DNA from 2 places in the Latilactobacillus curvatus JCM 1096 genome. Region 1 is predicted to be linked to the other one. Evidence: a T-box and tRNA genes for the amino acid it is inferred to sense, from the RefSeq annotation. Region 1 holds a T-box; the other holds one or more tRNA genes.

What was found. The T-box of region 1 lies ahead of tyrS (tyrosine--tRNA ligase). A T-box ahead of a tRNA ligase gene usually reads a tRNA of that ligase, here a tRNA-Tyr.
Region 2: it has a tRNA-Tyr gene. The T-box ahead of tyrS (tyrosine--tRNA ligase) is inferred to sense a tRNA for this amino acid. The anticodon was not compared.

The regions. Positions count from the first base shown of each region.
Region 1 is NZ_CP026116.1:280,977-296,531, reverse strand. Features, by position in the region: gene LCU_RS01645 (zinc ribbon domain-containing protein) at 1-144, opposite strand, end outside; gene LCU_RS01640 (5'-methylthioadenosine/adenosylhomocysteine nucleosidase) at 550-1,242, opposite strand; gene LCU_RS01635 (hypothetical protein) at 1,284-1,574, opposite strand; gene LCU_RS01630 (NUDIX hydrolase) at 1,586-2,128, opposite strand; gene LCU_RS01625 (5-bromo-4-chloroindolyl phosphate hydrolysis family protein) at 2,305-2,985, shown strand; gene LCU_RS01620 (toxic anion resistance protein) at 2,985-4,178, shown strand; gene LCU_RS01615 (MFS transporter) at 4,234-5,667, opposite strand; gene LCU_RS01610 (IS30-like element ISLpl1 family transposase) at 5,836-6,756, shown strand; gene tyrS (tyrosine--tRNA ligase) at 6,991-8,253, opposite strand; T-box leader at 8,308-8,522, opposite strand; gene LCU_RS01600 (cold-shock protein) at 8,661-8,861, opposite strand; gene LCU_RS01595 (aldose epimerase family protein) at 8,968-10,008, opposite strand; gene galT (UDP-glucose--hexose-1-phosphate uridylyltransferase) at 10,028-11,509, opposite strand; gene galE (UDP-glucose 4-epimerase GalE) at 11,520-12,512, opposite strand; gene LCU_RS01580 (galactokinase) at 12,541-13,707, opposite strand; gene LCU_RS01575 (LacI family DNA-binding transcriptional regulator) at 13,846-14,838, shown strand; gene LCU_RS01570 (DNA/RNA non-specific endonuclease) at 14,922-15,555, shown strand, end outside.
Region 2 is NZ_CP026116.1:818-16,372, reverse strand. Features, by position in the region: gene LCU_RS00200 (dihydroorotate oxidase) at 1-409, opposite strand, end outside; gene LCU_RS00195 (WxLIP family cell surface protein) at 893-1,708, opposite strand; gene LCU_RS00190 (WxL domain-containing protein) at 1,796-3,070, opposite strand; gene LCU_RS00185 (RidA family protein) at 3,581-3,949, opposite strand; gene LCU_RS00180 (AEC family transporter) at 4,120-5,082, opposite strand; gene LCU_RS00175 (malolactic enzyme) at 5,115-6,755, opposite strand; gene LCU_RS00170 (LysR family transcriptional regulator) at 6,877-7,776, shown strand; gene LCU_RS00165 (alpha/beta hydrolase) at 7,830-8,681, opposite strand; gene LCU_RS00160 (SemiSWEET family transporter) at 8,809-9,123, opposite strand; partial or broken gene LCU_RS00155 (alpha-L-fucosidase) at 9,138-9,641, opposite strand; gene LCU_RS00150 (IS30-like element ISLpl1 family transposase) at 9,754-10,683, shown strand; tRNA gene LCU_RS00145 (tRNA-Leu) at 10,791-10,874, opposite strand; tRNA gene LCU_RS00140 (tRNA-Cys) at 10,909-10,979, opposite strand; tRNA gene LCU_RS00135 (tRNA-Gln) at 11,014-11,085, opposite strand; tRNA gene LCU_RS00130 (tRNA-His) at 11,094-11,166, opposite strand; tRNA gene LCU_RS00125 (tRNA-Trp) at 11,226-11,296, opposite strand; tRNA gene LCU_RS00120 (tRNA-Tyr) at 11,305-11,385, opposite strand; tRNA gene LCU_RS00115 (tRNA-Phe) at 11,391-11,463, opposite strand; tRNA gene LCU_RS00110 (tRNA-Asp) at 11,473-11,546, opposite strand; tRNA gene LCU_RS00105 (tRNA-Met) at 11,550-11,623, opposite strand; tRNA gene LCU_RS00100 (tRNA-Ser) at 11,633-11,723, opposite strand; tRNA gene LCU_RS00095 (tRNA-Glu) at 11,755-11,826, opposite strand; tRNA gene LCU_RS00090 (tRNA-Ser) at 11,835-11,922, opposite strand; tRNA gene LCU_RS00085 (tRNA-Ile) at 11,938-12,011, opposite strand; tRNA gene LCU_RS00080 (tRNA-Gly) at 12,018-12,088, opposite strand; tRNA gene LCU_RS00075 (tRNA-Phe) at 12,101-12,173, opposite strand; tRNA gene LCU_RS00070 (tRNA-Asp) at 12,183-12,256, opposite strand; tRNA gene LCU_RS00065 (tRNA-Met) at 12,259-12,332, opposite strand; tRNA gene LCU_RS00060 (tRNA-Ile) at 12,378-12,451, opposite strand; tRNA gene LCU_RS00055 (tRNA-Met) at 12,467-12,540, opposite strand; tRNA gene LCU_RS00050 (tRNA-Pro) at 12,579-12,652, opposite strand; tRNA gene LCU_RS00045 (tRNA-Arg) at 12,658-12,731, opposite strand; tRNA gene LCU_RS00040 (tRNA-Leu) at 12,746-12,831, opposite strand; tRNA gene LCU_RS00035 (tRNA-Gly) at 12,846-12,917, opposite strand; tRNA gene LCU_RS00030 (tRNA-Thr) at 12,925-12,997, opposite strand; tRNA gene LCU_RS00025 (tRNA-Leu) at 13,033-13,116, opposite strand; tRNA gene LCU_RS00020 (tRNA-Lys) at 13,140-13,212, opposite strand; tRNA gene LCU_RS00015 (tRNA-Val) at 13,215-13,287, opposite strand; rRNA gene rrf (5S ribosomal RNA) at 13,298-13,414, opposite strand; rRNA gene LCU_RS10005 (23S ribosomal RNA) at 13,505-15,555, opposite strand, start outside.

The DNA of each region.
Region 1 (15,555 bases):
CTGTTCAAAAGTGATTGTTGGTTCTGTCCACTGACCATCAACGTAACACAGTTGGCAATACTGATTTGACTTGGTGCCATCTTGTTCACTACCTTGGTTTTGTGCAGTCAGTGGCATGCCACAACTTTGACAGAATTTTTCCATGGGTGGACTCCTTTAACGTGCTTTTCAAACCATGTTCCTACGTTTAGCCTAATTAGCCAAACAATCGGCTTCGCCGCTTATTCGTCTAATTTTGCTAATCCTCAGAACATAACCAGTTTGAACACACTTATTTTCTTAACGTGCTTTCATCAACAGTTTCCTGCGCTTTGCTACACTTATCAAATCATCGACTATGTCGCTAATTCGTTAAGTTATGCAAATGCTCAGAAGCTAACCGTTGATGACGCACTTCTTTTATTTAACGTGCTTTTCAAACCATATGCCTGTGCCTAGCGACACAAGTCAAACGATTGCTTGCAGCAATCATTCACCTTGTTGGACTAGTGCTCGGAATATACCCGGTTTGAACGCACTTCTTCTTTAACGAGCTTGAACGCACCCATTTTATTTAATATTCTTCAAGAAGTTAAGCAACATCGCTGCTGATTTTTGGCCTGCTTCTACGATGAATTCGTCAAACGTTACGCCGGCTTCTTCGTTGCCGACGTCGCTCATTGCGCGAATGACAACGAATGGAATCTTGAATTGCGTTGCGACTTGACCAATTGCAGCGCCTTCCATTTCACAAGAGAGCGCTTCGGGGTAAATTTCTTTGATTGCCTTGATTTTATCTTGGCTCGCAACAAATTGATCACCGGTGACAATTAAACCAACACGTGGTTGTATGTCAACCGCTTTAGCCGCCGCTTCGATTTGTTGAACAATCTTAGCATCACTTTCAAATCGTTGGGGTTGTTGTGGTAATTGACCTGGTAAGTAACCAAAGGCAGTTGCTTCTGCATCGTGATAAGCGACTTCGCTTGAAATCACGACGTCGCCGATATGAAGGCCTTCACCAATCCCACCAGCTGAACCGGTATTAATCACAACATCTGGTTTTTCTTCGGCTAATAAAATCGCCGTCGTCATCCCAGCTTGCACTTTACCAATTCCTGATTCAACCAACGTCACTTCATGACCGTACAATTGACCTTTATAAAAGGTATTGCCAGCAACCGTGTGTTGTTGCACATCTTCTAATTTTGTTAAAAGCGTCCGAATTTCTTCTTCCATGGCGCAAATGACACTAATTTTCATACTAATTCTCTCCATTCTAAAAAAACATTAACTTTACCATTCTATAGGAAAAAAAGAATCAAGTAAACGATAATAATTAAGCCAAAGGTAATCCCAATCGCCCAATTCAACCGTTTCTTCATTCGTTTAACCGCTGGTGGATCGACTTTCTTAGTCCGACGCGTTGCTGTTTCTGGTTCGTCTTCAGTCACCGCTTTAAGGGCTTCTTTTTGTTGTTCACGTGCATATTCACGTTCTGTCCTGAGGCGCTCTTGATCGCGCTGTTTAAAGGCGGCTTCTTCAGCCTCTTTTTGTTGTCGATATTCTTCGCGCGTCTTAGGTTCATTCGTCATTTCTACCGCTCCTATTTTGCTTGTAATTGCCAGTAATACAACGCCATAATCGTTTTGGCATCACAGATTAAACCATCTGCAACGGCTGCTTGTGCTTCTTCTAACGTCAACTTTTCGACGTTCAAGAACTCATCGTCATCTAGCGAGCGCTTATGCGTGACCGGCGTTAGTGTATCAGTGTAGTATAAAGTCATTAATTCATTTGAAAAACCGGGTGATGAAAAGAAATCCGTCACGTGCACGAGCTTTTGCGTCGTCAAACCCGTTTCTTCATTCAATTCACGTAGTGCGACCTGATCTAAGTTCTTTTCACCTGGATCAATCTTTCCAGCAGGAATTTCTAACGTTTCACGTTGCATGGGGGCGCGCCATTGTCGCACTAAAAGGATGCTGTTATCCGCCGTAATCGGAATAATGCCAACCGCCCCATGATGATAGACAATCTCGCGACTTGCGGTTTGTCCATTTGGCAGTGCCACTTGTTGAACGGCAAGATCAATGATCTGGCCTTTGAATAATGTTTCTTCCGAGAGGACCTTTTCTGTATAATCCATCTGCTAATGCCACCTTTACCGTTTAATCGCTATTATACGCGCATTTAAAATCGTCCGCCATCGTCAATGCTAAATTCAGGTTCACGGCCGAATTAAAAATCCATCCTTAGGCGGATACTCTTTTACCTTAATTCCTGTTAGAATGAAGGCATCAATTAAATCAGGAGCTGACAATTATGTTTAAAAAAATAACGATTTGGTGCACAGGCATGCTCATTACACTTGTCTCAATCCCAATTTTGGCAACATGCTTTGATATTTATGGTGATTGGGATAATTTCATCTGGTTCAGCCTTGGTTTATTATTAGGGCTGATCTACGTTACAATCAGCCTCAAACGGCTTAAACGACAACCAGAATATAAAAAAGATCAGCATATTTCACCACAAATGCTGAAACACTACCAAGATGCTGGCATGAGTGATGACGAAATTGACTTTTTCAGACAAACGATGCAACAAGCCGAAGCGCAAATTAAGGTACTTGCAACCAACATGCAAGCTCTTCCTAAATTACGGGCAATCGATTTAAATCACGATACAACCAAGGTCAGCCAATCGCTTTTTCGTGCGATTGTGAAAGATCCAAAGCGGCTTCACAATGCTGGCGACTTTTTATACCGGCACTTACCATCAATCAATGAACTGACTAGCAAATACATCGAAATTAACCATCATGAAGTCAAGACAGCCGATACCTATCTCGTTTTAGATAAATCGGCTGCGGCAATTGATGCGCTTAGTCAACAGATTCAACAAGACTACGCGGATTTCGTGGCCGAAGACGTCGATGACTTAGACACAGAAGTCTCCGTCGCTCAACAACAAATCACCCCAGATCACAAGGAGGAAGACTAATGTCTGAAACGCCCAATCCAACAAACGATTTAATGAATGATTTATTAAAAGATCCTTTCGACCAAAGTGCGCCAGTTGTCACTGAGGAAGCAGCCCCCCAGGCAGAGGCCTCAATTATCAATAAGCTCTCCCCTGAACAACAAGCACAGGCCGAACAATTGGCACAACAGCTGGACGTCAACGACCAACAAGCCGTCTTGAATTACGGCGCTCAAGCCCAAAAGAAACTCGGCGCTTTCTCCCAAACAATGCTCAACCAAGTCCAAAGCCAAGAAACAGGCGAAATTGGTGACGCATTAACGTCATTGATGTACCGTTTAAACGAAGCCAATCCTGACGAATTACGCGCCGAAGACAGCAACGTTTTCAAGCGGATGTTTGGCAAGATTAAGAAGTCGGTCTATGAAATCACTGCGAAATATCAAAAAATTGGCGCCCAAATTGATGGGATTGCCGTTAAATTGGACAAAGAAAAAAATGCATTAATGCGCGACAATGAGACGCTTGAAACGTTGTATGCGAAGAATAAAGCCTACTTCGATGCACTCAATATTTATATTGCTGCTGGTCAGTTGAAGATTCAAGAATTAGAAACAACGACGATTCCAGAAGCCATGGAACGCGCCAAAAATGACGATAATCAAATGGTCGTGCAAGAAGTTAATGATCTCAATCAATTCAAGAACCGCTTGGAAAAACGAACTTATGATTTAGAATTAGCACGGCAAATCACGTTGCAACAAGCACCACAGATTCGCTTGATTCAAAATACCAACCAAGCATTAGCTGAAAAGATTCAGGCTTCCATTAACACGGCGATTCCACTCTGGAAAAACCAAGTTGCCATCGCCCTCACCCTGCTCCGTCAAAAAGATGCGGTCACTGCACAACGACAAGTGTCTGAAACGACCAATGACCTCTTGAAGAAAAATAGTGCGATGTTGAAGATGTCTTCAATCGAAACCGCCAAAGAAAATGAACGCGGCGTCGTTGATATCGAAACCTTACAGAAAACACAAAATGATCTTGTTGAAACCTTACAAGAAACCCTCAAGATTCAACAAGAAGGCCGCGAAAAACGCCAAGTGGCTGAAAAAGAACTCAACCACATGGAAAATGATCTGCGCGAACACTTATTGGCCTATACCCAAGGTCAAACCGCTGCTAACAGCGGACCAAAAGAAGTTAATTAAATCCACAAAAATAGCGCCGCCCATCTTTTTGATGAGCGGCGCTATTTTTGAATAGTTAAGCTATTTTGCGATGTTTCAACATCCGCCAACCGGTTAGAGCCGTTGCGATTAAACAAATCACTAGCGCAACCATAAAGGCATCATGCATCCCAGCGATGAACACATTCGCGTGACCTGGAATATACCCCGTCACTTTTTGCCCGTAATTGCGACTCATTGCGGCATATAAAACCGTCGTTGACAATGAAATCCCAAAGACCATCCCAAGATTCCGCGCGAGGGCGTTAATCCCGCCAGCAATCCCTAGATCTTCAACACCGACGGAACTCATGACAATCGTGTTATTCGGTGCTTGGAAAATCCCATTCCCAAGCCCAACTAAGCCAACGAAGAACATGAATAACCAGATCGGTGTTTGTAGATTCATCAACATATAACCGACCTGACTGATCGAAATCAACACTAACCCGATAAAGGTTAACATTTCTGGCCCAATTCGATCCGAGATACTCCCGGCAATCGGTGCGACCACCACTTGAACAATTGGGAAAATCATTAAACTGTAACCGGCAAGATTAGGCGCTAAGCCTAGCGCATTTTCCAGATAGAATGGTGAAATCACATTGAAGAAGAAGTTAACGATGAAAATTAAGAACGCACAGAGTAAACTCAAACTAAAATCGATATTTTTAAACAATCTAAACGATAATAATGGCTGTTCTACATGTTGTTCAATCCAAACAAAGATGCCAGCACTAATTAAGGCAACGACAAAGGCCGCTAAAATAATTGGTGAGGTAAATCCAATTTGTTGGCCGATGAAAATGCCGAGGAATAAACTAACAATTAAAACTACAAAACTGGCAAACCCAGCATAGTCAATTTTTTCATGTGTTTTAACAATATCCTTCGGTAAAATAAAATGCCCAAAAATAATGGTTAAAATTCCAATTGGCACGTTAATCCAGAAAATATAGCCCCAACTAAAATGCGCTAAGATTAGCCCACCAATCCCGGGCCCGGCAATGCTACCTAACGCAACGAATGATCCGGTTAACCCCAACGCTCGCCCACGCTCTTTCAGTGGGAAAACCTCGGTAATAATCCCATTATTATTGCTCATCGTCATTGATGCCCCTAAAGCCTGAAGAACGCGTGCACCTAATAACAATGGTAAGCCGCCATTAAAGCCACACAACAAGGAACCAATCACGAATAAGAAGGTTCCAATTTTAAACACTTTGACCTTCCCAAAAGCATCGCCAATTTTACCGAATAATAATAATAAGGCACAAATCATAATCAGATAAATCGACACAATCCATTCCGCTTGATTCATCGGAATCTTTAAATCACGGCTCATGACTGGAAGTGCAATATTAACGATACTGCCATCAAGCGTCGACATGAAGGTAAATAGTCCGACAGCCGTCAATATTCGCCAACGATTTTTTTGAACCTGCGGATTATCCACATAACTTAATGCCATCTGTGAGTCACTTTCTTTCTTTTAAGTTTACTCCGTCTATTATACCGTGGTTTTAGTTAAGGTAGATTGTAAAATTAATCCGAACGCTGTTCGGACAAAAAAGATCAGCTTCCTTTAAAATGGTGTTTACCACAAACCCATCTTTTAGGAGCTGATCTTTTATCTAGTATAACCTATTCCGAACGAATTAAAATCGAAACCTTTTGTGAACTAGGGCTGTCCAATATCCAAATGGGCGTTCGGCTGAACCGATCACCGTCAACAATTTCTTATGAATTATCTCGATGTCAACCTTATCAGGCTGAATTAGCACAAACAGATGCCGAATACAAGCGATCACGATGTGGTCGGAAAACTAAGCTGAGCGATGAGTTAAAGCAAAAAATTCTCAACCATTTACGTCTAAGCTGGTCACCAGGAATGATTGCTCACGAATTTAAACTAGCTACTAAATCTATTTATAATTGGCTAAATCAGGGGAGAATTGGTTTCTCCTTGAATGATCTACCTGAACATGGCGTACGCCAACGGCGTAACGTTGACCAACGATCCAAATATAATCAATCTTTGGGGCGATCAATTGAACAGCGTCCCATGATGATTAATCAACGTAAGCGCATCGGCGATTTTGAACTAGATACAGTCGTTGGTCCTCGTGGGCATAGTAAGGCAGTTTTATTAACTTTAATCGATCGCAAATCACGGTTCCTTTGGGCATACCGGTTAAAAGATCGGACGACAGCGACTGTTAATGAAGCACTAACTAAGTTCCTAACCACTTTTAATGGTCCGGTGCACAGCTTTACTGTGGACCGTGGCACTGAGTTTAGTGGGCTAGTATCACTTGAATCACAATATGGTATTAAGACCTATTACTGCCATGCTTATACGCCAGCTGAACGTGGTAGTAATGAACGCTTTAATCGGAATTTACGTTATTTTTATCCTAAAGGGACTCGTTTTGAGCACATTAGTGCTCAAGATTTAACGACGACGTTACTCCAAATTAACCAGCGACCGCTTAAAATACTCGACTGGCAAACACCGTATCAGGTTATGCTGACAAATTTGTCCAAAAATTCGGATTAAATTTGCAATCTACCATAGTATAACCCCAATCAATAGAATACGCTCATTGTCCATAAAAGCAAACATATGAAAGCGATTCCGATTTTTTAGAGTACGAAAAATAGCCGTCAAACAACGTTTGACGGCTACCTTTGCAGTTGTATTTTGGGGTTATACTATATGATCTACATTCACGAAGAACCCAGTAACATTCAGTATAGATACAAAAGCCTTCATTTAATTTTTGGAACGTCTCTAGTCAGTAACACGTGCTAAGAAGTAATTCTTCTTCCCACGGCGAATAATCACAAACTTGCCATCAAAGCTAGTCATCGGGTCAATCATCGCATCAGTTTCTTGGATACGGTCACCATTAATTGTAATGGCACCATTTTGAACATCTTCACGTGCTTGACGTTTTGAAGATTCAATACCTGTATCCACTAAGAAGTCAACAATGTTTTTAGCTTCTTTACTAATTTCAACTGATGGTGCTTTACCAAAAGCTTGTTCTGCTTCAACAACATCTAAAGCTTTGATATTACCTTCAAAAAGTAATTCAGTAATATGTTCCGCTTCATCTAATGCTTCTTGACCGTGAACAAAACGTGTCACTTCTTGTGCTAAACGTTTTTGTGCTTCACGTTTTTCAGGTTCTGTTGCAACTTTTTGTGCCAATTCTTCAATTTCGTCTTCTTCTAAGAATGTGAAGAATTTAAGGTATTTAATAACATCACGATCATCTTGATTTACCCAGAATTGGTAGAATTCGTATGGTGAAGTCTTTTCAGCATCAAGCCAGATTGCACCACCTGCTGTCTTACCAAACTTAGTTCCGTCAGCTTTCAACATTAATGGAATTGTTAAACCGTATACGGGTTCGTCGCTACCTTCAAGTTTATGAATCATATCAATCCCTGAAGTAATATTGCCCCATTGATCAGCCCCACCAATTTGCAGTTGGATGTTATGTTCATCATGTAAGTGTTTGAAATCAATTGATTGTAGAATTTGGTATGTGAATTCAGTAAATGAAATCCCCACTTCCAAACGACTAGCAACAATATCTTTAGCTAACATTGTATTGATGTTGAAATTCTTACCGTAATCTCTTAAAAAGTCCAACAATGAGATTTTTGATAACCAATCGTAGTTATTAACAAAAGTAACATTGGCATCTTTACCAAATAATTTCCGCATTTGGTTTGATAAAGCTTCAACATTTTTTTGAACCTTTTCCATTGTTTGTAACTGGCGTTCTGAATTACGACCACTTGGATCACCAATTGATCCTGTCCCACCACCGATTAAGATGTATGGGTGATGTCCAGCTAATTGGAATCGCTTCATCATCATGAATGGAATCAAATGACCGATGTGTAAACTATCACCAGTTGGATCAGTCCCACAGTATAAAGAAATCTTGTTGTTTTCTACTAATTCACGCAATCCTTCAGCATCTGTTTGTTGGTTAATCGCATCACGCCATGTTAATTCATCAATAATATTTTTTCTCATCAAAATTTCCTCCTAAATTAAAAAAGTCCCAGCAATCTTTAATAAAATAAAGATTACTGGGACGAAATGTCATTTTTTCGCGGTACCACCCGTGTTATATTTTGAAAGTGCACTTTCAAAATATCACTCTAGATTTTAACGTAAATTCAACGTACGATTTGATAAAACAAAAAGTGTAATTCGACTTAGAAACATATGTCAGGTCTCACCAAATCCCGACTCTCTGTAATAGTGGTTACTAATTCTACTGCGCTTTTCAATCGCTTTATTAACTTATGTGCTTATCATAGTTCACATGATAAATGAAGTCAACACTTTTATGCTATTTTTTTATAAACATGAACGATCTTATTCTAATTTAAATTTAATTAAATTAAATTAGAATAGTCGTATTTAATTCCTCTAAATTAAAGTTTTACAACATTCGCAGCTTGTGCTCCACGTGTGCCTTCAACGATGTCGAATTCGACCGCTTGGCCTTCTTCTAATGACTTGAAGCCTTCGTCTTGGATTGCACTGAAATGTACAAAGATATCGTCTTGACCTTCTGCTGAGATAAAGCCGAAACCTTTTTCATTGTTAAACCATTTTACTGTTCCTTTTTCCATGATGTTACTCCTTTTAAATACACAATTATTATCTAGCCACCAGAATCGGTCATCTAAACAAGTCAATTATACGCGATTTTGTAACCGCATGCAAGCGTAAAATAAATTAATTGAGTTTATATCGGGTCCGCCGTTGATATTGTTCGCCAGGATGCAAAACAATATTACCAAACTCGGTATGATGGATGGCATCTGGCATCATTTGGGCTTCAATCGCCACTGCTTGGTGGGGTTGAATTGCCTGATTTGTTAAGTTTGGTTCGTCCCCGAAGCCATTGGCGGTATAAATAACGATTGCATTCCCTTCTGTATCAATTGTGATCGAGCGGCCACTTTCGGGATCGCGTAAAATCGCATCCGATTTACCCGGCGTTTGATTCAACAGGAATGGATGATCAAAACCACCGACCAATTTAGTTTGCGTATTTTCACTATCAAAAGCGGCTTGCAAAGCTCGCGGTTGACGTAAATCAAAGACAGAGCCCGCAACTGGGACTAATTCCCCGGTTGGTAAGCCGTCTGGTTGAATGGCACCAAAACGGTCACTATCGATTTGCAATGTGTGTTGGCCAACAAATTGATCAAAGTCCCCCGTCAAATTCAGATAGACATGGCATGTTGGGTTAAACAACGTGGTTTTATCAGTCGTTGCTTGATAGTCAATTAGCCATTCATTGGCCTCATTTAGCGTATACGTCGTGGTCACCGCTAAATTACCGGGGAATCCATTTTCACCATCTGGACTCGTTAACATGAAAACGACACTAATCGCATCATCTTTTTCAACCACTGATGATTGCCAGATTTGCGATTCAAAACTATTGGGGCCACCATGATTCGTGTTGGCGCCATTATTAATCGGTGCTTGATAATCATGACCATCGAGTGTAAAAGCACCTTGACCGATGCGGCCAGCTACGCGTCCCACTGTCGCACCAAAATAAGCTTGTTGCTTTACAAAATCCGCTAGGGTGTCATAGCCAATCACAACATTGGCCATCTGACCACTTTGATCCGGCATCACCAAGTGAGTAATCGTTGCGCCGTATTCTGTCACGGCTAATTGATACCCCTGACGATTCTCTAGCCAATACTGCCAAACCGTTTGACCATTTATTTCTCCAAATGCTTCTCGCCAATACTTCATGAATGTCCCTCCTTATAGGTTAAACATGTTGCGTAAATTTAATAAATGCTGCCTGACCTTGTTCGTTGCATTTGAAAACACCAGCGTCTTCTAGAACGCGCATGAACACTTTGCCGACTTCAGTCCGCACTAATTCCGTTACGTTATCTGATGTAATCGATGTGTTAGCGGCTTTAATCGTATCTGCCCATTCTTGATGGTAAGCGGCCATCTGGTTTGGTTGATCGCAGAGATAGTGTTCAACCTCAGCCATTTCATCTTTGAGTCGTGGTGGCAAAATTGCTAAGCCCATCACTTCGATTAAACCAATATTTTCTTTTTTAATATGTTGCACATCTGCATGTGGATGATAAATTCCATCTGGATGTTCTGCAGACGTTTGATTGTCGCGTAGTACCAAATCAATTTCGAATTGACCGTCTCGCATCCGCGCAATCGGCGTAATCGTATGATGTGGTGTGCCGTCTTCTGAGTGGGCTAAGATTTGGACACTTGGATCGCTGTAATTTTGCCAACTAGTTAAAATTTGTGCAGCGAGTGTTTCCAAATGCGTTGCATTCGCACTCGTCAAACGAATGACTGACATTGGCCACTTCACAATTCCCGCCTGAATATCATTATACCCGTTAAAATGTAGTGGTGTCTCGATTGGCGCCTTAGCCATTGGAAAATCGTGACGCCCCCCTTGATAATGTTCATGGGTTAAGATCGAACCACCGACAATCGGTAAATCAGCGTTACTCCCAGCGAAATAGCCGGGGAACTGCTTCACAATCTGTAATAAATTTTTGAAGGTCGTTTCATTAATCACCATTGGTTCGTGTTGACCATCAAGGAAAATCGAATGCTCATTAAAATAAGCATATGGTGAATATTGGAAGCCCCAAGTCTGACCTGCCAATTCAAAACGAATGATGCGATGATTACGCCGTGCTGGGAAATCTAAACGCCCCGTATACCCCTCATTTTCCAGACATAATTGACATTTGGGGTAGCCGGTTTGTTTCATCGTTTTGGCTAACGCAATTTGTTTCGGATCCTTTTCCGGCTTCGATAAATTAATCGTGATTTCTAAGTCGCCATAGTGCGTCGGCACTTGATAAGCGATATTTTTCGCGATTGCGGCCACTTTAACGTAGTCGTTGGCCCGACTTAATTCATAAAAGTCGGCAAGTGCTTGTTGGGGATCACTCTCGTATTGATGCCAAAAATGGCGGTTCACCGCACTTGGTAATGGCGTCACCAAATCCATCAACTTCGCCCCTAAAATATCTTGTTCTGCCGCTAAATTCTCAATCCGGCTATTCGCAACTGCAAGACGCAACAATGCGTCCTTTAATCCGATGAGACTTTGATCAGTCACCGCAACGTTACTGTCCTCTTCACCAACAAGGTCTAAGACGAGATTAAATAAGTACTGTTGGTCTTCTGCTTTATAAAGTGTGTCTTGAAAGATAATCACTTTTTCAATAAATGTTTGAATCAATTCTCTTGCTTGCATATGCTTTCCTCTACCGATCTGCGTATCCTGCTGGATGATTTAAATGCCAATTCCAGGCAGTTTCAATAATTGCTTCCATATTGTCATACTGTGGCGTCCAACCTAAGACTTCGCGTGCTTTGTCACTTGCGGCAATCAAAGTACTTGGATCACCAGCACGACGCGGTGCCATTGTCACAGGAATTGCCTTGCCAGTCACTTTGCGAGCGGCTTCGACAATTTCCATATTTGAAAAACCAGTTGATGAGCCTAAGTTAAAGGCGTTACTATCATGGCCTTCTTCGAGGTAACCGAGGGCCAAAATATGGGCGTCGGCTAAGTCTAACGCGTGGACATAGTCGCGGACGTTAGTGCCATCTGGTGTATCATAATCATCACCAAAGATGGAGAGTTGTTCACGTTTGCCAGCAGCCACTTGTAACACGATTGGTAACAAGTGGGTTTCTGGGTGATGATCTTCACCGATTGAACCATCTGGTTTGGCACCAGCGACATTGAAGTACCGTAATGCAACGAATTTAATACCGTAAGCTCTGTCAGCCCATTTCATCATCGTTTCCATCATTAATTTACTTTCACCATACGGGTTAGTTGGGACTTGTGGGTCGGATTCCTTAATTGGAATTGATTTCGGTTCCCCATAAGTGGCCGCTGTTGATGAAAAGACGATGTGTTTGACGTCGAATTCATTCATCACTTCGAGTAAGGCAGTCATGCCGTATGTGTTATTGTCGAAATATTTAAGTGGTGCTTGCATCGATTCGGGCACGATTGAGAAAGCGGCGAAATGAATCACACCGCTGACTTTTTCTTGTTGGAAGACGCTGCGCATGAAATCTTTGTCGCGAATATCGCCTTGGTAAAAGCGCGCTTGTGAATTAATGGCGGCTTGATGGCCGGTGACGAGACTGTCGACAACGGCCACATCCGTGCCGCGTTGAATTAATTGATCAACGGTGTGTGAGCCGATGTAGCCGGCGCCACCTAATACTAAAACTGTCATCTTATCATTCTCCTCTTCAGTTGACTGATTAACCTAATTTTTTAGCGCCATCGGCAATTTCTGCCACGTAGAAACTTGGCGCATACCCAATCTTGTCTGTATAAACTTTAGCAACATTCGTTTCAAAGTTGTCGACTTGGTCTTTAGCAACAATTGCAATCGCACAACCCCCAAAGCCCGCACCAGTCATCCGAGCGCCTAAGACCCCTGGTTGTTGCCAAGCGGTTTGAACGAGTGTGTCTAATTCGATCCCAGTCACTTCATAATCAAATTGCAATGACACGTGTGACGCATTAACTAATTTGCCGAAACGTTCAAGGTCGTTGTTCTTCAGGGCTTCGCGGGCCTTCATTGTCCGTTGGTTTTCAGAAACCGCATGGCGTGCACGTTTCAACAAGTTTTCATCTTGTAGCATGTATGTTTGTAAATCAAAGGTTTCGTTATCTAAATCGCCCAATGATTGAATATCATTCTTCGTTTGTAAAATGGCTAAGGCCTTTTCACATTCACTGCGACGTTCATTATATTTTGAATCGGCCAATTCACGGCGTTTATTAGTGTTCATGATAATAATCACGTTGTCTTGCAAATCAATTGGGACTAAATCGTAATCCAATGTGTTCGTGTCTAGTAAGATGGCATGGTTGGCTTTGCCCATTCCAACGGCAAATTGATCCATGATGCCTGAGTTAACGCCGATAAATTTATTTTCAACCATGACACCGGTTTTAACAAGGTCGACACGGTCAATTTCTAAATTGAATTGGTCTTCTAGAATCACACCCATTAATAATTCAATTGATGCGGATGATGATAAGCCAGCGCCGTTTGGAATATTGCCTTTTAAATAAATGTCCAAACCACTGTCGATTGTGTAACCTTGTTCTTGAAGGTAAACAATCATCCCTTTTGGATAGTTCGCCCAGTTGTGGGCCTTTTGATAAGATAAGTCGCTGAGGTCAAATGAAATGACACCCGCATCTTCAAAGTTCCCAGATAATAAATTGATTGTTTGGTCATCACGTTTAGCAACGACTGCATATGTGCCCAATGTAATCGCGGTTGGGAAAACATGCCCGCCGTTGTAATCAGTATGTTCACCAATCAAGTTAATCCGACCTGGTGCGAAGTAGCTCGCTTCCGGTGCTTTGTGGAATGCGTTTTCGAATGCGGTATTTAATTCTGTCATGTTCATAGTAAATTCCTCCTTTATTAATCGCTTTCATTTTACTAAACATTTACTAAAAAATCAATCTTTTTTGTTAACTATCGCTTTCTTTTCATTGGTTATGCTAAACTAAGTAATAGTAAACATTGAATTGAGAGGTGCACCTTGGCAACGATCAAAGATATTGCTCAACTCGCTAACGTTTCGAATGCAACCGTTTCGCGGGTCCTAAATTATGATCAAACACTTTCGGTTGGCGATGAGACCCGGCAACGGATTTTCGAAGCCGCCGAAAGTTTAAACTATCGTAAAAACACGCGCAAAATGAACCAGCAACGCGGACGCATTGCGATTGTTGAATGGTATACCGCTAAAGAAGAATTGGAAGATCTATACTACCTCTCCATCCGACTTGGCGTTGAAAAGAAACTCAAAGAACTTGGTTATGACGTAACACGCTTCTTTCAAAACGATCCATTTGATACGCTCCATGATGCTACGGGTGCTGTGGTAATTGGTAAGTACAGCCCTGCGCAGATTAAGCGCCTAAAAAAACTCAACCACAACCTCGTCTTCGTCGACATGAACACGCTCGATTGTGAAGTCAGCTGTGTGATGACCGACTTCAAAACACCAATTAAATCCGTAATCAATCATTTTACAACCGCCGGCTTAACTAAAATTGGTATGTTAACTGGTCAAGAGAGCACTGCTGATAATACTAAATTGGGACCGGATCCCCGTTTTATTCATTTTAAGACGTTACTCAAAGCTCAAAAAAACTATCACCCCGATTGGATTTTAACCGGTGACTTTACACCCGAATCAGGTTACCAACTCATGATACAATTATTACAAGACCAAAGTTCCGATTTACCAGAAGCCCTCTTCATCGCCAATGATGCAATGGCAGTCGGCGCTTTACGCGCCTTACATGAATCAGGCATCAAAGTCCCTGAACAACTCAGCCTGATTAGTTTCAACGATACCTCAATTTGCCAATACACGTTCCCTACTTTAAGTTCCGTTAAAGTTTACACTGAACAAATGGGCCAATCAGCTGCCGAGTTATTGGTTAAACAACTCGCCGCTAGCGAAATTATCCCCCAAGTCATTACGATTGGCACGACGCTGACACTACGCAATAGTTCAAAATAATACCTTCAGCCCACCGATGATCAATTCATCTCGTGGGTTTTTATCTTGTCTCAAATCAATTTTCATTAATAGGAGTATCTCTTTTGAAAACGAAAAAAATTAGACGAACCATCTTAACCATTGCTATCTTGGCAGTCGGTTATCTCGGTGGTCGCAACAATGTCTTACAAAATGTGTTCCCTGCTACAGTTGCTACTGAGCAACCAGCTAAACAAACACCCCCAGTCAGTCCTGATTATCAAGCCATTGCTGATCAAGATTTTAAAAGCGGATCTGCGGCCTATCTACCAATTAATAACGATCAAAGCCAATTAACAGCAACGGATTGGCAAGGTGAAAAAATCGTCTATGGGCAACTCGACCAGCTTAACCGAACAACTAGCGTCACAGCTTACTTATCAAAGCGGAATCTGGGCAAATCAGAAGGCCGGACGCGCCAAATTTGGAATCCAACGGGTTGGCATAATCAACCTCTGATTGTCAATGACCGCCGAATCACACCGCAAAATCGTGGCCACTTGATTGCTTATACACTCACTTTTAATTTTGATCAGAATGGTAACTTTCAAGCTGGTCAACCGGGCAGCTTAGATAATCCACTTAACCTCGCCACCCAAAGCGCGTACAGTAATCAAAAAACGATGCAGATTTTTGAAGAAAAAGTCCGCACTGCGCTCGAAGCAAACAAAAAAGTGATTTACAAAGTCACGACCGTTT
Region 2 (15,555 bases), 280 kb from region 1:
TCCCCGGTACGTTCGGACAAGATAAGTTCAATTCCACCACACCTTTAAAATCAGAAGCACTAATCTGTGCCAACAGTTGCTCGTCTTCTTCAATATTAAATCCCGTAATCGATTGAAAGTATGTCTTGTCTGGCACTGCCTTTTGCTGTTGACTCACATAGTCTAAATAATAAGGTAGGCCTTCATTCGGCAAGCCCATTGAATTGATACTGCCTAAACGCGTTGGTTGATAACGTGGTTCTGGATTTCCAGAGCGGGGCATAACGGTGGCACTCTTGGTCACGAAAGTCCCTGCCATTGAAGCCTGCACTTGATTTAACTCAGCAGCATCATAACAATAAACCCCCGCCGCGTTCATGAAACAGTTATCAAAGTGGTACCCAGCTAGTGTCGTTTCAGTCGAAATCAATATTCTTGCCTCATCTCTAATTTGTTTTTAATTTATTATACGTTAAATGGCATCAAAAAACCACTGTTTATGAATATCATTCGTAAATAACGTGATATAAAATCCATTCCCTCTTTTTTAAACCTAATTAACCGAACAACCAATAACGCAGCACATATAAAAATCCCTTGGTAGTGAATAGAGATAATACTTCCATCTATTCATTATCAAGGGATTATTTTCGAATCCATTCTAATCGATGACGCGCTCAGGATTGGGACTTCATTGAATCAGGCTTTTTTCGCTTGTCGTTTTAGAAAAATAATATACCCAACTAAGAGCACCAGGAATATGCCACCGCATGATATACCACCAGTTAATGGTTGTTTTTTGTAAATCAACGGCTTGGTCATTAGCTTGATGGGCTTTTTGCTCTGTAATATTAAACCGACTCGTAAAATACCACTAACCGCCCGACTTATCAGTGGCGGTTAGCTTAAGCATTTATTTGCCCGGCTTCAGCGCTTCATTATCCCAGTTGATGGCGTACTCAAAGTTCGAATTCGGTGCCATCGCAATGTCTGATTTGACTGTCCGGTGAAGCACTTGATCAGAGCCTAACTTGGTAACCACCGCATCAACTTTCAAGCCTCTGATCATAACAGCCTTTGTATTCTGTAAATTAGCCGTAATTGCTGTCCGATAGTTAACGAGCCCCGCTTTGATGTGATTCAGTTTCAGATTTGGCGCAATAATGGCATCACTTTCGGTCACTTTCAGACCGATTACATAAGCGAATTGGTTACGCAATGTCACGCGATTCTTTTGCTTTTTAACGGTAGGCTGCCCTTCACGAACAATATTAAAACCACCTAATAAAGTACAATGGAACTTCTTAGCAGGCATTTTAATTTTAAAAATGGCGTCCTTGCTACTGTGAGCCGGCACCGTTACTTTTTTATCCCCCGTAATCAGTGAGGCAATATTAGCAGGCGCCGTTTCATCCGCTTTTTTCTTTGACTGGCTATAATCAACGACCCCGTTTTGATTAGTCACCGCCGTATTCGGACTGATGTTAAAGATATGCGCTTGGTTATCCTTATTTTGCACCGTGATACTAATCGTCTCTTCCTGATTAGGTGCCAGCCTTAAATCAAAATACGTTACACTTTGATTGTTTTGACTGCTGGGTAAATTCGCTTTAACTTGGTAATTCATACTCTGATCAGCCGCTTGGACGGTCGTTGTATTCAACCACAACGCGATGCCGCCCATTAAGATGACGACGCTGATTCTTTGTAAAATATGCATCCATTTCATTTTTGAAGTCCCTCTCTTTAATCACTTTGCACATCGATTAAAATTTAGTCCGTTGCAGTAACGACTTAACACTTGCCTCTTTCAAATTTAGCGGCTGCTGCCAGCTAATTGAAGCGGTGTATCCCCAAGTGTCCAGGTCAAATCAGCATTATAGCTGCCAGCATAAGCGCCACCAGCGATATCCAGTGTAATGCCGTCAGTTGTCATCACATCTGCCCATGTTCCCATCCCTTTATCTTTATCAGCACTCATCAAGATTTGCGCATTATCCAACCCATCAGCAGGAACAGTAATCGCTTTAGCTGTTGGTGCAGCAGTATTCGTTGAATCACTAGCGACTACTTTACCGACTGGAAAATTAATCTGTGCGCCTTTTAAGATATGCGTTGAATCCGTTGTGTCTTTAAATTCTGAACTTTTAACGGTAATATTCCAGCCAGCGCCAGTTCCCCGTTTATCGGTGACTTGTACGTTAGGATCTTTAACGATATTCTTAACGTTTTGCGCGCCACCAGTCAGTTTCACCTTATCAAAATCAAGTGATGTTAAATTATCAATCGTGATATCCCCTGTTGCGCCAGTTGGTCCGTTTCCGTTTCCATCTGTCCCTGGCACAATTGGTGGGTTAGTCGTTGTTGTGTCCCCTGCTTCTAGTGCAATTTTCCTCGTAGTTGTTTCATTCGATGTTGTCGCAGCCTGTACACTTGGTGCCATCACGATATGGCCTAATGTTACTAATGATAAATAATCACCATTTTGCGGTTTTTGAAGTTGTAGATGGTTTAGCGCGTACAAGCGACTTGGTAAACGCTGATATGCACTATCTTGTCCTGGAAAATTATAAGCAACATGGCCTCTATCTGGGCCATCATTGGGTAGCAAACCGTCAAAATCATTGCCATTATGGTACGTATCGAATTCAACGGCAAATGACTTGGCGATTGCTGAGTTATCTTTTACCCAAGAAAATGGATTCCGCCAAACACCAAGGGCGCCACCGGTCACTTGCTGCCAATTCTTAACCTTGTCTGGGTCATTCATCATTGCAAAGGCCATCCCGTCAACCGATTGCGCTTTTTTGTCCCCTAAATTGACATACATTAAACTTGTAAAATTATGTGTCAAATCAATCTTATACTGCTCTTCCGACCAAATTGCCCCCTTCTTGTTCTGGCTATCTGGTGTCACTTGCACAATTCCACCTGCTTGAACGGAACTATCTACCCCAATGGAGGGTTTAAAGATGCCATCGATTGGAATATGGGCGGGTATCGCTGCTTGAGTACGACCACTATTGATACAGATAAACGTCAATAACATGGTCAGCATTGTTGCACCCAGCGCTAATTTTCTTCTATCCATCGTCTACCTCCATATGATTTTTCTATTTTTCCATTCATCACTACACCTTTGGTACGATCTAGTTATCAATTGGGATATCAAAGATTCAATCAATTAATCACCAATTGGACTTAATGTTTTTTTATTCTGACAAGCTATTAAATTGTGTACAAGTTGTTTTAAAACGAATCTGTTAAATCTTTTAAAGAGATAATCCCTATCTATGATTATGCAACATGTGTAAACTTCTTTAATGCCGATATTTGTATTCGGTTCCATGTCATCAAAATGGTCGCGCTGGAGCTTCATTTTATTCGCAATTTTTATCATCTAATTTTAATCTTTTTCTAATTAACATTGGTAGAATATTTTCACAACAATGCTTATATATCAGTATTTGTACCCATAAACATCACTTTAAACATTAAATTTCAGGCATGCAAAAAAGCCCCCAGAGATGGTTAAATGAAATGCATTTAATTTCCTCTGGAGGCTTTTTTCAAATGGTTGTTTATTCAGTCAATTACGGCATTAACGAATTGCAACTGCTTCTATCTCAACAATTGCGCCAGCTGGTAGTTTATCAACTTGAACGGCACTTCTAGCCGGTGCGATATCACCGAAGAAGCGCGCATATACTTCATTGAATTCGTTAAAGTCATCCAAATCAGTTAAAAAACAATTGGTTTTCACAACGTTTTCTAGGGATAATCCTGCTGCCGCTAACACGTGTTGCATATTCGTGATTGCTTGTTTTGTTTGACTCGCTAAGTCTGGTGCCAATTGGCCATCTTTTAATCCGAGTTGCCCTGACATAAAAACCAGTTGATCCGTTGCAATCGCTTGACTGTATGGTCCCAATGGTTCAGGTGCTAAGTTGGTGTAGATTTTCTCTGTCATGCTGTCGTCCCCTTTACATTATTGAATCCGTTTTCATTGTAATGCACTTTACCGCCTTTGACAACATTCTTTGTGTTTCTTTGCACAAAAAAAGCGCCGTCTCAATTAATTGAGACGGCGCAATGGGGGTAAAATTTAGGGGAGTGTCAGCTGAACGACACATTTAAGCTTTAGATATATTGAACAATTTGCATTAAGATTGGGACAACAACTACGAACAAGACAGTACTTGTTGTGACAACATTCGTTGCATATTCAACATCACCATGTGATTGGCCAACTAAGATTGGTAAGACAGCCAAACCAGGTGTTGCAGCTTGAATAATCAATGTGCTTTGTTCGATTGATGGGATTGAGGTTGTGTTCTTGAAGAATAGCATGATGGCAATCATGATGGCTGGTGCCACAACGAAACGGCCTAATAACGCAAGGACTGTATCGCGGTCGAAATGGATTGATTTCAAACCAGCATCAGCTAAGATAATCCCAATGTAGATCAATGACATTGGTGTTACGATGCCACCGACCATTGAGAATGTCTTATCAACAAGTTCTGGTAATGGTAAACCAGTTAGAAGATAAATTAATGCGGCTAAGAAACCGATTAATGGAGAAGGTAATAATTTACGCCAGTTAAATTTGCCTTTAGCAGCGCCTTTTTCTTTGGTTGGATCATCATTTGAGATGAAGAAGACCCCGATTGCCCATGTTGAAACCGTATTGGCCACATAGTAGATCAAGAAGTAAGGTAAACTCTTGTCACCGAATAGTGCCAAGTTCAATGGTAACCCAATGAAGATGGTATTGGCATTAACGAACATATTGATAAATGTCCCACGACGACCTGGCCGAATTCGGAAAGCCTTGGTTAGTAACCATGCCACGAGATAACCGAGGGCGAAACTAATTAAGACGTAAATCAAGCCGCCAGATAAACCGACCAACTTTTCACGGGTTAAGTTATCTAGAACTGAGACGAAAATTGATAATGGTAAAGCGACATTCATGATTAAAAATGAAATTGTGCCTTTAAAATTATCATCGAATTTTTTTGAACTCCGTAGCCAAAACCCCAATGCAATGACTAAGACGATTTCGACAACGCTTGATAATGATGTTAGAAATGCTGCCAACTCTTTCACGCTCCTACCGATTTATATTTAAATTATAGTGCTTTGTATTCTGGTTCCCATTTCATGTCTGCGACGGCTTTTTGCACGTCAGCAATTGGTTCTTTATTCAAACCTTGATCAACAGCGCTTTGAGCAACAGCGTTCGCAACCGTTTGTGAGAAGATATCTAGTTTTGTCACAGGCGGTAAGACAGCTGCGCCAGGTTCTGTTGGATCAACGATGCCACCCAATGAGTGAGCTGCTTTGCTAATCATTTCGTCATTTAAGACTTTCGCAGTTGACGCGATTGTGCCTAAACCAAGCCCTGGATAGACTAAAGCGTTGTTTGCTTGACCGATTTCATATGTGACACCGTTGTATTCAACAGGTGCAGCAGGAATCCCAGTCGCTACTAAAGCTTTGCCGTCAGTCCACTTGATTAAGTCTGCAGCAGTTGCTTCAGCTAATTTCGTTGGGTTTGACAATGGGAAAATAATTGGGCGTTCTGTGTGAGCAGCCATTTCCTTCACGATTGATTCTGTAAAGGTCCCAGGTTGGGTTGAAGTCCCCACTAAAATAGTTGGGTGGATTGCTTTGACAGCAGCTTCTAAAGTTGTTAATTCATCAGCATTCGCGAATTCACTCCGTTTGCGCGCAAATGGTTTTTGTTCTGGTGTTAATTCTGGATCATCATCAAACAATAGCCCTTGCTTGTCAACCATGTAGAAACGGCTACGTGCTTGTTCTTCAGTTAAACCTTCTTGTAACATTTCTTCGAAGATGCGATGGGTAATCCCAGCACCCGCAGTCCCAGCACCAAAGCTCATGTAAACTTGGTCGGTCATCTTGCCACCAGAGATATTTAAAGCGCCCATAATCCCAGCTAATGTGATAATCCCTGTGCCTTGGATATCATCATTGAACGTCACGATTTGATCTTTGTACTTGTTCAAAATATTAGCAGCATTGCTCCGGCCAAAATCTTCAAAGTGAAGATACATATTAGGGAATAGGTCTTCAGCTGTTTGCACGAATTGATCGACGAAATCGTAGTAACGATCGCCGCGAACCCGTTCATGACGGTTGCCTAAGTATAACTCATCATTGAGTAAGCTTTCACGGTTCGTCCCAGCATCTAAAACAACTGGTAAGACTTGACTAGGATCAATCCCGGCAGCAGCCGTATAAACCATTAATTTACCAACTGAGATATCCACACCTTGTGTGCCCCAGTCGCCAATCCCTAAGATTCCTTCGCCATCAGTCACAACGATTAATTTAATTTCGCGACCATCAGCAGCGTTTGCCAAGGTTGTCTTCATTGAATCAGGATCGTCGATTGATAAGAAAGCAGCGTTTTGGGGGTTCACATATAAAGCACTGTAGTTTTCGATTGTGTCAGCGATCGTTGGATCGTAAACCACTGGCATGAATTCAGCAACATGTTGGCTGAATAATTTAAAGAACAACACACGGTTTTCATTAAAAATTGACATTAAGAAAATCCGTTGTTCAAGCATGTTGGCTTTTGATTGATATTGGGCATAAGCTTGTTTAACTTGTTCATCAATGGTTTGCACGTGAGGTGGTAACATCCCCGTTAAACCAAATTGTGCACGTTCTTCAGCAGTGAATGCTGTACCCTTATTTAAAAATGGATCATTTAAAATTTGTTGTGCTTTCATATTAAAAATCTCCTTTTCTTTTATATCATGTTGGTCACTATACACGCCTCAACATTTGATAGTCAAAACTTACATTTATGATAAAATAGATTTATATGAAACGTCTAAACTGCATTAAACAGGAGTTTTTATGAAGATTAAAGATTTGGCCTATTTTGCTGCGCTAATTAAATTAAAAAATTTTACGGCAGTCGCTGATCAATTCAAGGTCAGTCAACCGACGATCACTTACGCGGTCAAACGCCTTGAAGATGAATTCGCGACCAAACTCATTCAGCGCGATCAATCACACCAATCATTGATTATTACCCCTGGTGGTGAGCAACTTTATCAACATGCCGCGCGAATATTAGCGGAGATTGAACTAACAAAGGCCGACATGCTCAATCTCAACGCTACTGATTTGCGTTTTGGCTTGCCACCAATTATCGGCACTTACTACTTCTCAAAATTAGCACAAAAGCTAGCCGCTAACGGCACGATTCAACATTTTAAGACAGCTGATGGGGGTTCCAAAGAATTGTTGGCTTCATTAGAAGCCGGTGAACTAGATGTCGCGCTTCTTGGCTCTGCGACGCCACTTCAAACCGATACCATCACAGCTAAAGTCATCGAACGTCACCATTTTAAGATTGTAGTTGCACCTGATAGTCCCTTAGCCCAGAAACCAGCGGTCGCCTTTCGTGATTTAGCCCACGAGAAATTTATTATGCTCGCGGAAGGATTCGTGCATCCCGTGGTCTTCAAGAACTTATCGGACGTCAATCAAATCAAACCCGAAATTATTTACCGCACCAATGACGTTAGTGTCTTAAAAAGTATGATTCACGAAAATGTCGGCATCGGTTTTCTAACTGAAACCAGTATTACGCCTGCTGATGACTTAGTGGTACTTGATTTATTGGATGAACCACAACCAATCTTTTATATCTCGTTAGCCTATCGTAAGACCCAGTTCTTCTCGCCAAAACAACAAGCTCTCATTTCGAATCTCGAACAAGCAGCGCGAGACTACCGTCTTGAACATTAAAAAAGTGGTGGCGACAAAATTAATTTTTGTCGCCACCACTTTTTAAGTATGTTTTACCATAAAAACGCTAAGACAGTTTGATTGACTGCATGATTTTCGTGTAATTGACTATGCTGCGCTTTTTTACCAGTAAACTTCTTTTCTTGATAGGTCTTCGCACCAGGCGTCACCAAATACCGCAACGACTGTGACGATGCATTACTAACACGTCCGTCAGAATGCGTCCCATCGCCTAAATCCCCATAGATATTCAACACCGTAATCGATTTAGCAGGGAGCTGGTTACGCAGTCCCATCAGTTGCCGATAAGTCGCGTTCATTTTTTGTGGTTGGCCATCCTTTTTAACCTGGTTTTGATTAGGCTGATCATCCATCCCGATAATCCCATCAAAATGACCCGCAATATTCACCATCTTCGCCATACGGGGTAACTGTTTATCAGTCGCATGATTCAATAAATAATAAACAGCCGTCAAGTTGCCCATCGAATGTGCCACCACGTTGAATCGTTTGAAGCTGTGCTGCCGATTAACCGCGACTAAGACGTTTTTAAACCACTCACCATCTTGTTGATAGTCAGGATTGCGATTATCTTCGAAAACAACTTGCACGATTGGTCGTGTCGTTTTAGCTAACCAACGCCCCTGTAAATCAACTGAACCATCCTTACGAACGGTTGCAGTGAGAACCTGTGTCGCATTCTTTTGTTCGCGAGCAGCTTTGATCATGCTATCAGTCGAACGAGCCGAACCGCCATAACCATGCAAATAAAAAGTGGGCTGTTCATTTTCTGTTTGCTTGATTTGCTGCGCTTTTTGCGTCGTTGCATGCCCTAAAAGCCACCATCCACTGCCAATCAAAACTCCTAAACCAATGATGATTATTATCCATTTAGAACGTCGCATGCGCCCGCATCCCTTCGCTTTTCTAATTACGCCTATGGTACCATACCATTCATAAAGGGTGTCAATTAATTTAGCGTAAGTTGATCAAAAAAATAACCCGGGTCAATTGACCCGGGTTATTTTGCTATTAATGGTAATAAATTGTAATTAATGTTACCAGCCCAAATATGATTCCTGGGACATTTGAAATGATGATTGGCCAATCTTTATGTGGTTTAAACCAACCGTAACTAAACCACAAAGTCGCATTAACCATCGCAACGCTTGGTTGAATCGCCGACACAGGGTGCCCAGCTAAATTAGCCATAATTTGTTGGATATATGACACGTACATCAAGAAACATGTCCCAACTGCTATCTTTCCAAGCCAAGCCAGTTGATTGCGATCACTATGAACCGTCGCTGTTTTTTGATACCTAATCGTTACATCTTTTGTTTTCATCTTCTACCTCGTCACTAGTCTTCGACAGTTATAGTGGCTACGCGATCAATTAAATGTGTCCCATATTGAAAAGCATTGGCATAAATTGTTAGCGTCCCGTCTAAAGCCTGCTCAAACTCAAACAACGCTTGATTATCTAACCAAGTGATGCTAGTTACGCGTTGCGGATATTGATTAAACACTATCTTCCGCGCCTTTTCGCCACCCAGCACAACATTACTATTACCTATATTACCTAAACCATAGACAAACAGATAGTTTCCTTTGATAAAATCGGTTGTCTCGCCACTTGCCAAGTAGGTCTGATTTTCATAATGATTTGTCGCATAAATTGCTTCTCCATAAACTGACATCCATTGTCCGACAATCTTCAATAACGACTGTGAAAATGCTGGAATGGCACCGTCAAATTCAAGCCCGGTATTAATTAATAAATTAGCACCGACTTTTCTGGAATTACAAATTTGATCAATAAGTTGCTTCGGTGACACATAGTTAATGTCATTTTTAGCAACCCCCCAATGCTTATTAGGTAGATTGTAAAATTAATCCGAACGCTGTTCGGACAAAAAAGATCAGCTTCCTTTAAAATGGTGTTTACCACAAACCCATCTTTTAGGAGCTGATCTTTTGTCTAGTATAACCTATTCCGAACGAATTAAAATCGAAACCTTTTGTGAACTAGGGCTGTCCAATATCCAAATGGGCGTTCGGCTGAACCGATCACCGTCAACAATTTCTTATGAATTATCTCGATGTCAACCTTATCAGGCTGAATTAGCACAAACAGATGCCGAATACAAGCGATCACGATGTGGTCGGAAAACTAAGCTGAGCGATGAGTTAAAGCAAAAAATTCTCAACCATTTACGTCTAAGCTGGTCACCAGGAATGATTGCTCACGAATTTAAACTAGCTACTAAATCTATTTATAATTGGCTAAATCAGGGGAGAATTGGTTTCTCCTTGAATGATCTACCTGAACATGGCGTACGCCAACGGCGTAACGTTGACCAACGATCCAAATATAATCAATCTTTGGGGCGATCAATTGAACAGCGTCCCATGATGATTAATCAACGTAAGCGCATCGGCGATTTTGAACTAGATACAGTCGTTGGTCCTCGTGGGCATAGTAAGGCAGTTTTATTAACTTTAATCGATCGCAAATCACGGTTCCTTTGGGCATACCGGTTAAAAGATCGGACGACAGCGACTGTTAATGAAGCACTAACTAAGTTCCTAACCACTTTTAATGGTCCGGTGCACAGCTTTACTGTGGACCGTGGCACTGAGTTTAGTGGGCTAGTATCACTTGAATCACAATATGGTATTAAGACCTATTACTGCCATGCTTATACTCCAGCTGAACGTGGTAGTAATGAACGCTTTAATCGGAATTTACGTTATTTTTATCCTAAAGGGACTCGTTTTGAGCACATTAGTGCTCAAGATTTAACGACGACGTTACTCCAAATTAACCAGCGACCGCTTAAAATACTCGACTGGCAAACACCGTATCAGGTTATGCTGACAAATTTGTCCAAAAATTCGGATTAAATTTGCAATCTACCAATTAACTATTAGTATTCAAAAGAACCATGGTATTAACGCAACAAAAAAAGCCCTATCTCTAAGGCTTTTTAAAACTGTATAATGTTCAATTATACCGGTGATCGGGGTCGAACCGATACTTCCGTGAGGAAACGGGATTTTGAATCCCGCGCGTCTGCCAATTCCGCCACACCGGCATTTTGACCAATTAAGGTTAGCGCCTAAACGCAAAGGCGGTAACCGGATTTGAACCGGTGATAAAGGTTTTGCAGACCTCTGCCTTACCACTTGGCTATACCGCCATAAAAGAACAAATCCTGTCCCTTAAAAAGTAAATTGGGCTAGCTGGATTCGAACCAGCGCATGACAGGATCAAAACCTGTTGCCTTACCGCTTGGCCATAGCCCAAGAATAAAGGCGGTATGTGGGAATCGAACCCACGTATGTCGGATCCACAAACCGATGTGTTAACCACTTCACCAATACCGCCATCATTAACATGAATAATTATACTACATTCACACATAATATGCAAGCTATAATATAAACAGGGATAGTAGGAATTGAACCCACACTGACGGTTTTGGAGACCGTAGTTCTACCTTTAAACTATATCCCTAAAAAATATGGAGGAGAGTGGATTCGAACCACCGAACCCGAAGGAGCGGATTTACAGTCCGCCGCGTTTAGCCACTTCGCTACTCCTCCAAAAATGGCGCAGGACAGAATCGAACTGCCGACACATGGAGCTTCAATCCATTGCTCTACCAACTGAGCTACTGAGCCATTTTGAAACGGTCACAACGGGACTCGAACCCGTGATCTCCTGCGTGACAGGCAGGCGTCCTAACCAGCTAGACCATGCGACCAAATTGCGGGAGTAGGGTTTGAACCTACGACCTTCGGGTTATGAGCCCGACGAGCTACCAGACTGCTCCATCCCGCGATAATATAAAGGAGAATGAGAGATTCGAACTCTCGCGTGGGCAGAACCCACCTGACGGTTTTCAAGACCGTTCCCTTCAGCCAGACTTGGGTAATTCTCCATAAAACATATAAAATGTAACATTGTTACAATGACCCGTACGGGATTTGAACCCATGATACCGCCGTGAAAGGGCGGTGTCTTAACCACTTGACCAACGGGCCATACAAAACGGAGAAGGAGGGATTTGAACCCTCGCGCCAGTTTCCCGACCTACACCCTTAGCAGGGGCGCCTCTTCAGCCACTTGAGTACTTCTCCATATTATTTAGATAATGGGCCTAAATGGACTCGAACCATCGACCTCACGCTTATCAGGCGTGCGCTCTAACCAGCTGAGCTATAGGCCCATGAAAAGCGGGTGACGAGAATCGGACTCGCGACAACAGCTTGGAAGGCTGTGGTTTTACCACTAAACTACACCCGCATATTCATGATATGGCGCAGGACAGAATCGAACTGCCGACACATGGAGCTTCAATCCATTGCTCTACCAACTGAGCTACTGAGCCATTTTGAAACGGTCACAACGGGACTCGAACCCGTGATCTCCTGCGTGACAGGCAGGCGTCCTAACCAGCTAGACCATGCGACCAATTGCGGGAGTAGGGTTTGAACCTACGACCTTCGGGTTATGAGCCCGACGAGCTACCAGACTGCTCCATCCCGCGATAATATAAAAATATTATAACCACCTACAAAATCTCACCAAACGATGGACCTTGTAGGACTCGAACCTACGACCGGGCGGTTATGAGCCGTCTGCTCTAACCAACTGAGCTAAAGGTCCAAGTTTTTTGAAAAATAGCGGCGAAGGGGATCGAACCCCCGACCTCCCGGGTATGAACCGGACGCTCTAGCCAGCTGAGCTACACCGCCAAAAAACTTAAATTTATAATATGTAACTTACGTTACAATCGGGAAAACAGGATTCGAACCTGCGACCCCCTGGTCCCAAACCAGGTGCTCTACCAAGCTGAGCTATTTCCCGTTATATGCACCCAGTAGGAGTCGAACCTACAACCTTCTGATTCGTAGTCAGACACTCTATCCAGTTGCGCTATGGGTGCATTTTTCATTATGATGCCGAGGACCGGAATCGAACCGGTACGGTAGTCACCTACCGCGGGATTTTAAGTCCCGTGCGTCTGCCAGTTCCGCCACCCCGGCTTAATCATAATGAAAGCGGAAGACGGGATTCGAACCCGCGACCCCCACCATGGCAAGGTGATGTTCTACCACTGAACTACTTCCGCATCTTAATGCCGACTAGACGATTCGAACGCCCGACCCTCTGATTACAAATCAGATGCTCTACCAACTGAGCTAAGTCGGCATAATAAGATAACTTTCATTGAATATTCAATTGAATGCGGGTGAAGGGACTTGAACCCCCACGTCTATATAGACACTAGAACCTAAATCTAGCGCGTCTGCCAATTCCGCCACACCCGCATTTTGGCGTGTAACTTGGCCGATGAGTCGTGACAGGCTCGAACTGTCGACCCTCTGATTAAAAGTCAGATGCTCTACCAACTGAGCTAACGACTCAATGGAGGTTACAGGGCTCGAACCTGTGACCCTCTGCTTGTAAGGCAGACGCTCTCCCAACTGAGCTAAACCTCCATCAATAAAAGCGCGGCAACGTCCTATCCTCGCAGGTAGTTTCCCACCAACTACTATCGGCGCTAAGAAGCTTAACTTCTGTGTTCGACATGGGAACAGGTGTATCCTTCTTGCTATCGCCACCACACTATTTTGTGCTTGCGCACTGAGAAGAACTTCGTTCTCTCAAAACTGCATAATAAGTAATATTTCATTTCAAAAGCCTAACATTGCACCTTTGGTTAAGTCCTCGACCGATTAGTACTAGTCCGCTCCATACATCGCTGTACTTCCACTCCTAGCCTATCTACCTGATCATCTTTCAGGGGTCTTACTTCCATAAAGGAATGGGAAATCTCATCTCGAGGGGGGCTTCACACTTAGATGCTTTCAGCGTTTATCCCGTCCATACATAGCTACCCAGCGATGCGCCTGGCGGCACAACTGGTACACCAGAGGTATGTCCATCCCGGTCCTCTCGTACTAAGGACAGCTCCTCTCAAATTTCCTGCGCCCGCGACGGATAGGGACCGAACTGTCTCACGACGTTCTGAACCCAGCTCGCGTACCGCTTTAATGGGCGAACAGCCCAACCCTTGGGACCGACTACAGCCCCAGGATGCGATGAGCCGACATCGAGGTGCCAAACCTCCCCGTCGATGTGGACTCTTGGGGGAGATAAGCCTGTTATCCCCAGGGTAGCTTTTATCCGTTGAGCGATGGCCCTTCCATACGGAACCACCGGATCACTAAGTCCGACTTTCGTCCCTGCTCGATTTGTCAATCTCACAGTCAAGCTCTCTTATACCTTTACACTCTACGAATGATTTCCAACCATTCTGAGAGAACCTTTGAGCGCCTCCGTTACACTTTAGGAGGCGACCGCCCCAGTCAAACTGCCCACCTGACACTGTCTCCCGCCACGCTAAGTGGCGCGGGTTAGAGTGGTCATACAGTTAGGGTAGTATCCCACCAACGCCTCCATCGAAACTAGCGTTCCGATTTCTACGGCTCCTACCTATCCTGTACAAACTGTACAAACACTCAATATCAAGCTACAGTAAAGCTCCATGGGGTCTTTCCGTCCTGTCGCGGGTAACCCGCATCTTCACGGGTATTATAATTTCACCGAGTCTCTCGTTGAGACAGTGCCCAAATCATTACGCCTTTCGTGCGGGTCGGAACTTACCCGACAAGGAATTTCGCTACCTTAGGACCGTTATAGTTACGGCCGCCGTTTACTGGGGCTTCAATTCTGGGCTTCGCTTACGCTAACTCATCCTCTTAACCTTCCAGCACCGGGCAGGCGTCAGCCCCTATACGTCATCTTTCGATTTTGCAGAGACCTGTGTTTTTGATAAACAGTTGTTTGGGCCTATTCACTGCGGCTGACCTGACGGTCAGCACCCCTTCTCCCGAAGTTACGGGGTCATTTTGCCGAGTTCCTTAACGAGAGTTCACTCGCTCACCTTAGGATATTCTCCTCGACCACCTGTGTCGGTTTACGGTACGGGTAGTTTATTTCTCACTAGAAGCTTTTCTTGGCAGTGTAACATCAGGAACTTCGCTACTTAATTTCGCTCCCCATTACAACTTGTCCTTAAAGAATCAAGCATTTCACTCAACTCAAGACTTGTTGCTTAGACACACATTTCCAGTCGTGTGCATTCCTTAGCTTCCTGCGTCCCTCCATCGTTCAAACAAAATAAACTAGTACAGGAATCTCAACCTGTTGGCCATCGACTACGCCTTTCGGCCTCGCCTTAGGTCCCGACTAACCCTGGGAGGACGAGCCTTCCCCAGGAAACCTTAGTCATACGGTGGATCAGATTCTCACTGATCTTTCGCTACTCATGCCGGCATTCTCACTTCTAAGCGCTCCACTAGTCCTTACGATCTAGCTTCATCGCCCTTAGAACGCTCTCCTACCGCGGACACTTACGTGTCCACCCACAGTTTCGGTATTATGTTTAGCCCCGGTACATTTTCGGCGCAGCGGCACTCGACTAGTGAGCTATTACGCACTCTTTAAATGGTGGCTGCTTCTGAGCCAACATCCTAGTTGTCTGTGCACCGCCACATCCTTTTCCACTTAACATAAATTTTGGGACCTTAACTGGTGATCTGGGCTGTTTCCCTTTCGACTACGGATCTTATCACTCGCAGTCTGACTCCCGGAACTAAATCAATGGTATTCGGAGTTTATCTGAATTCAGTAACCCATGACGGGCCCCTAGTCCAAACAGTGCTCTACCTCCATGATCCAATATTCCGAGGCTAGCCCTAAAG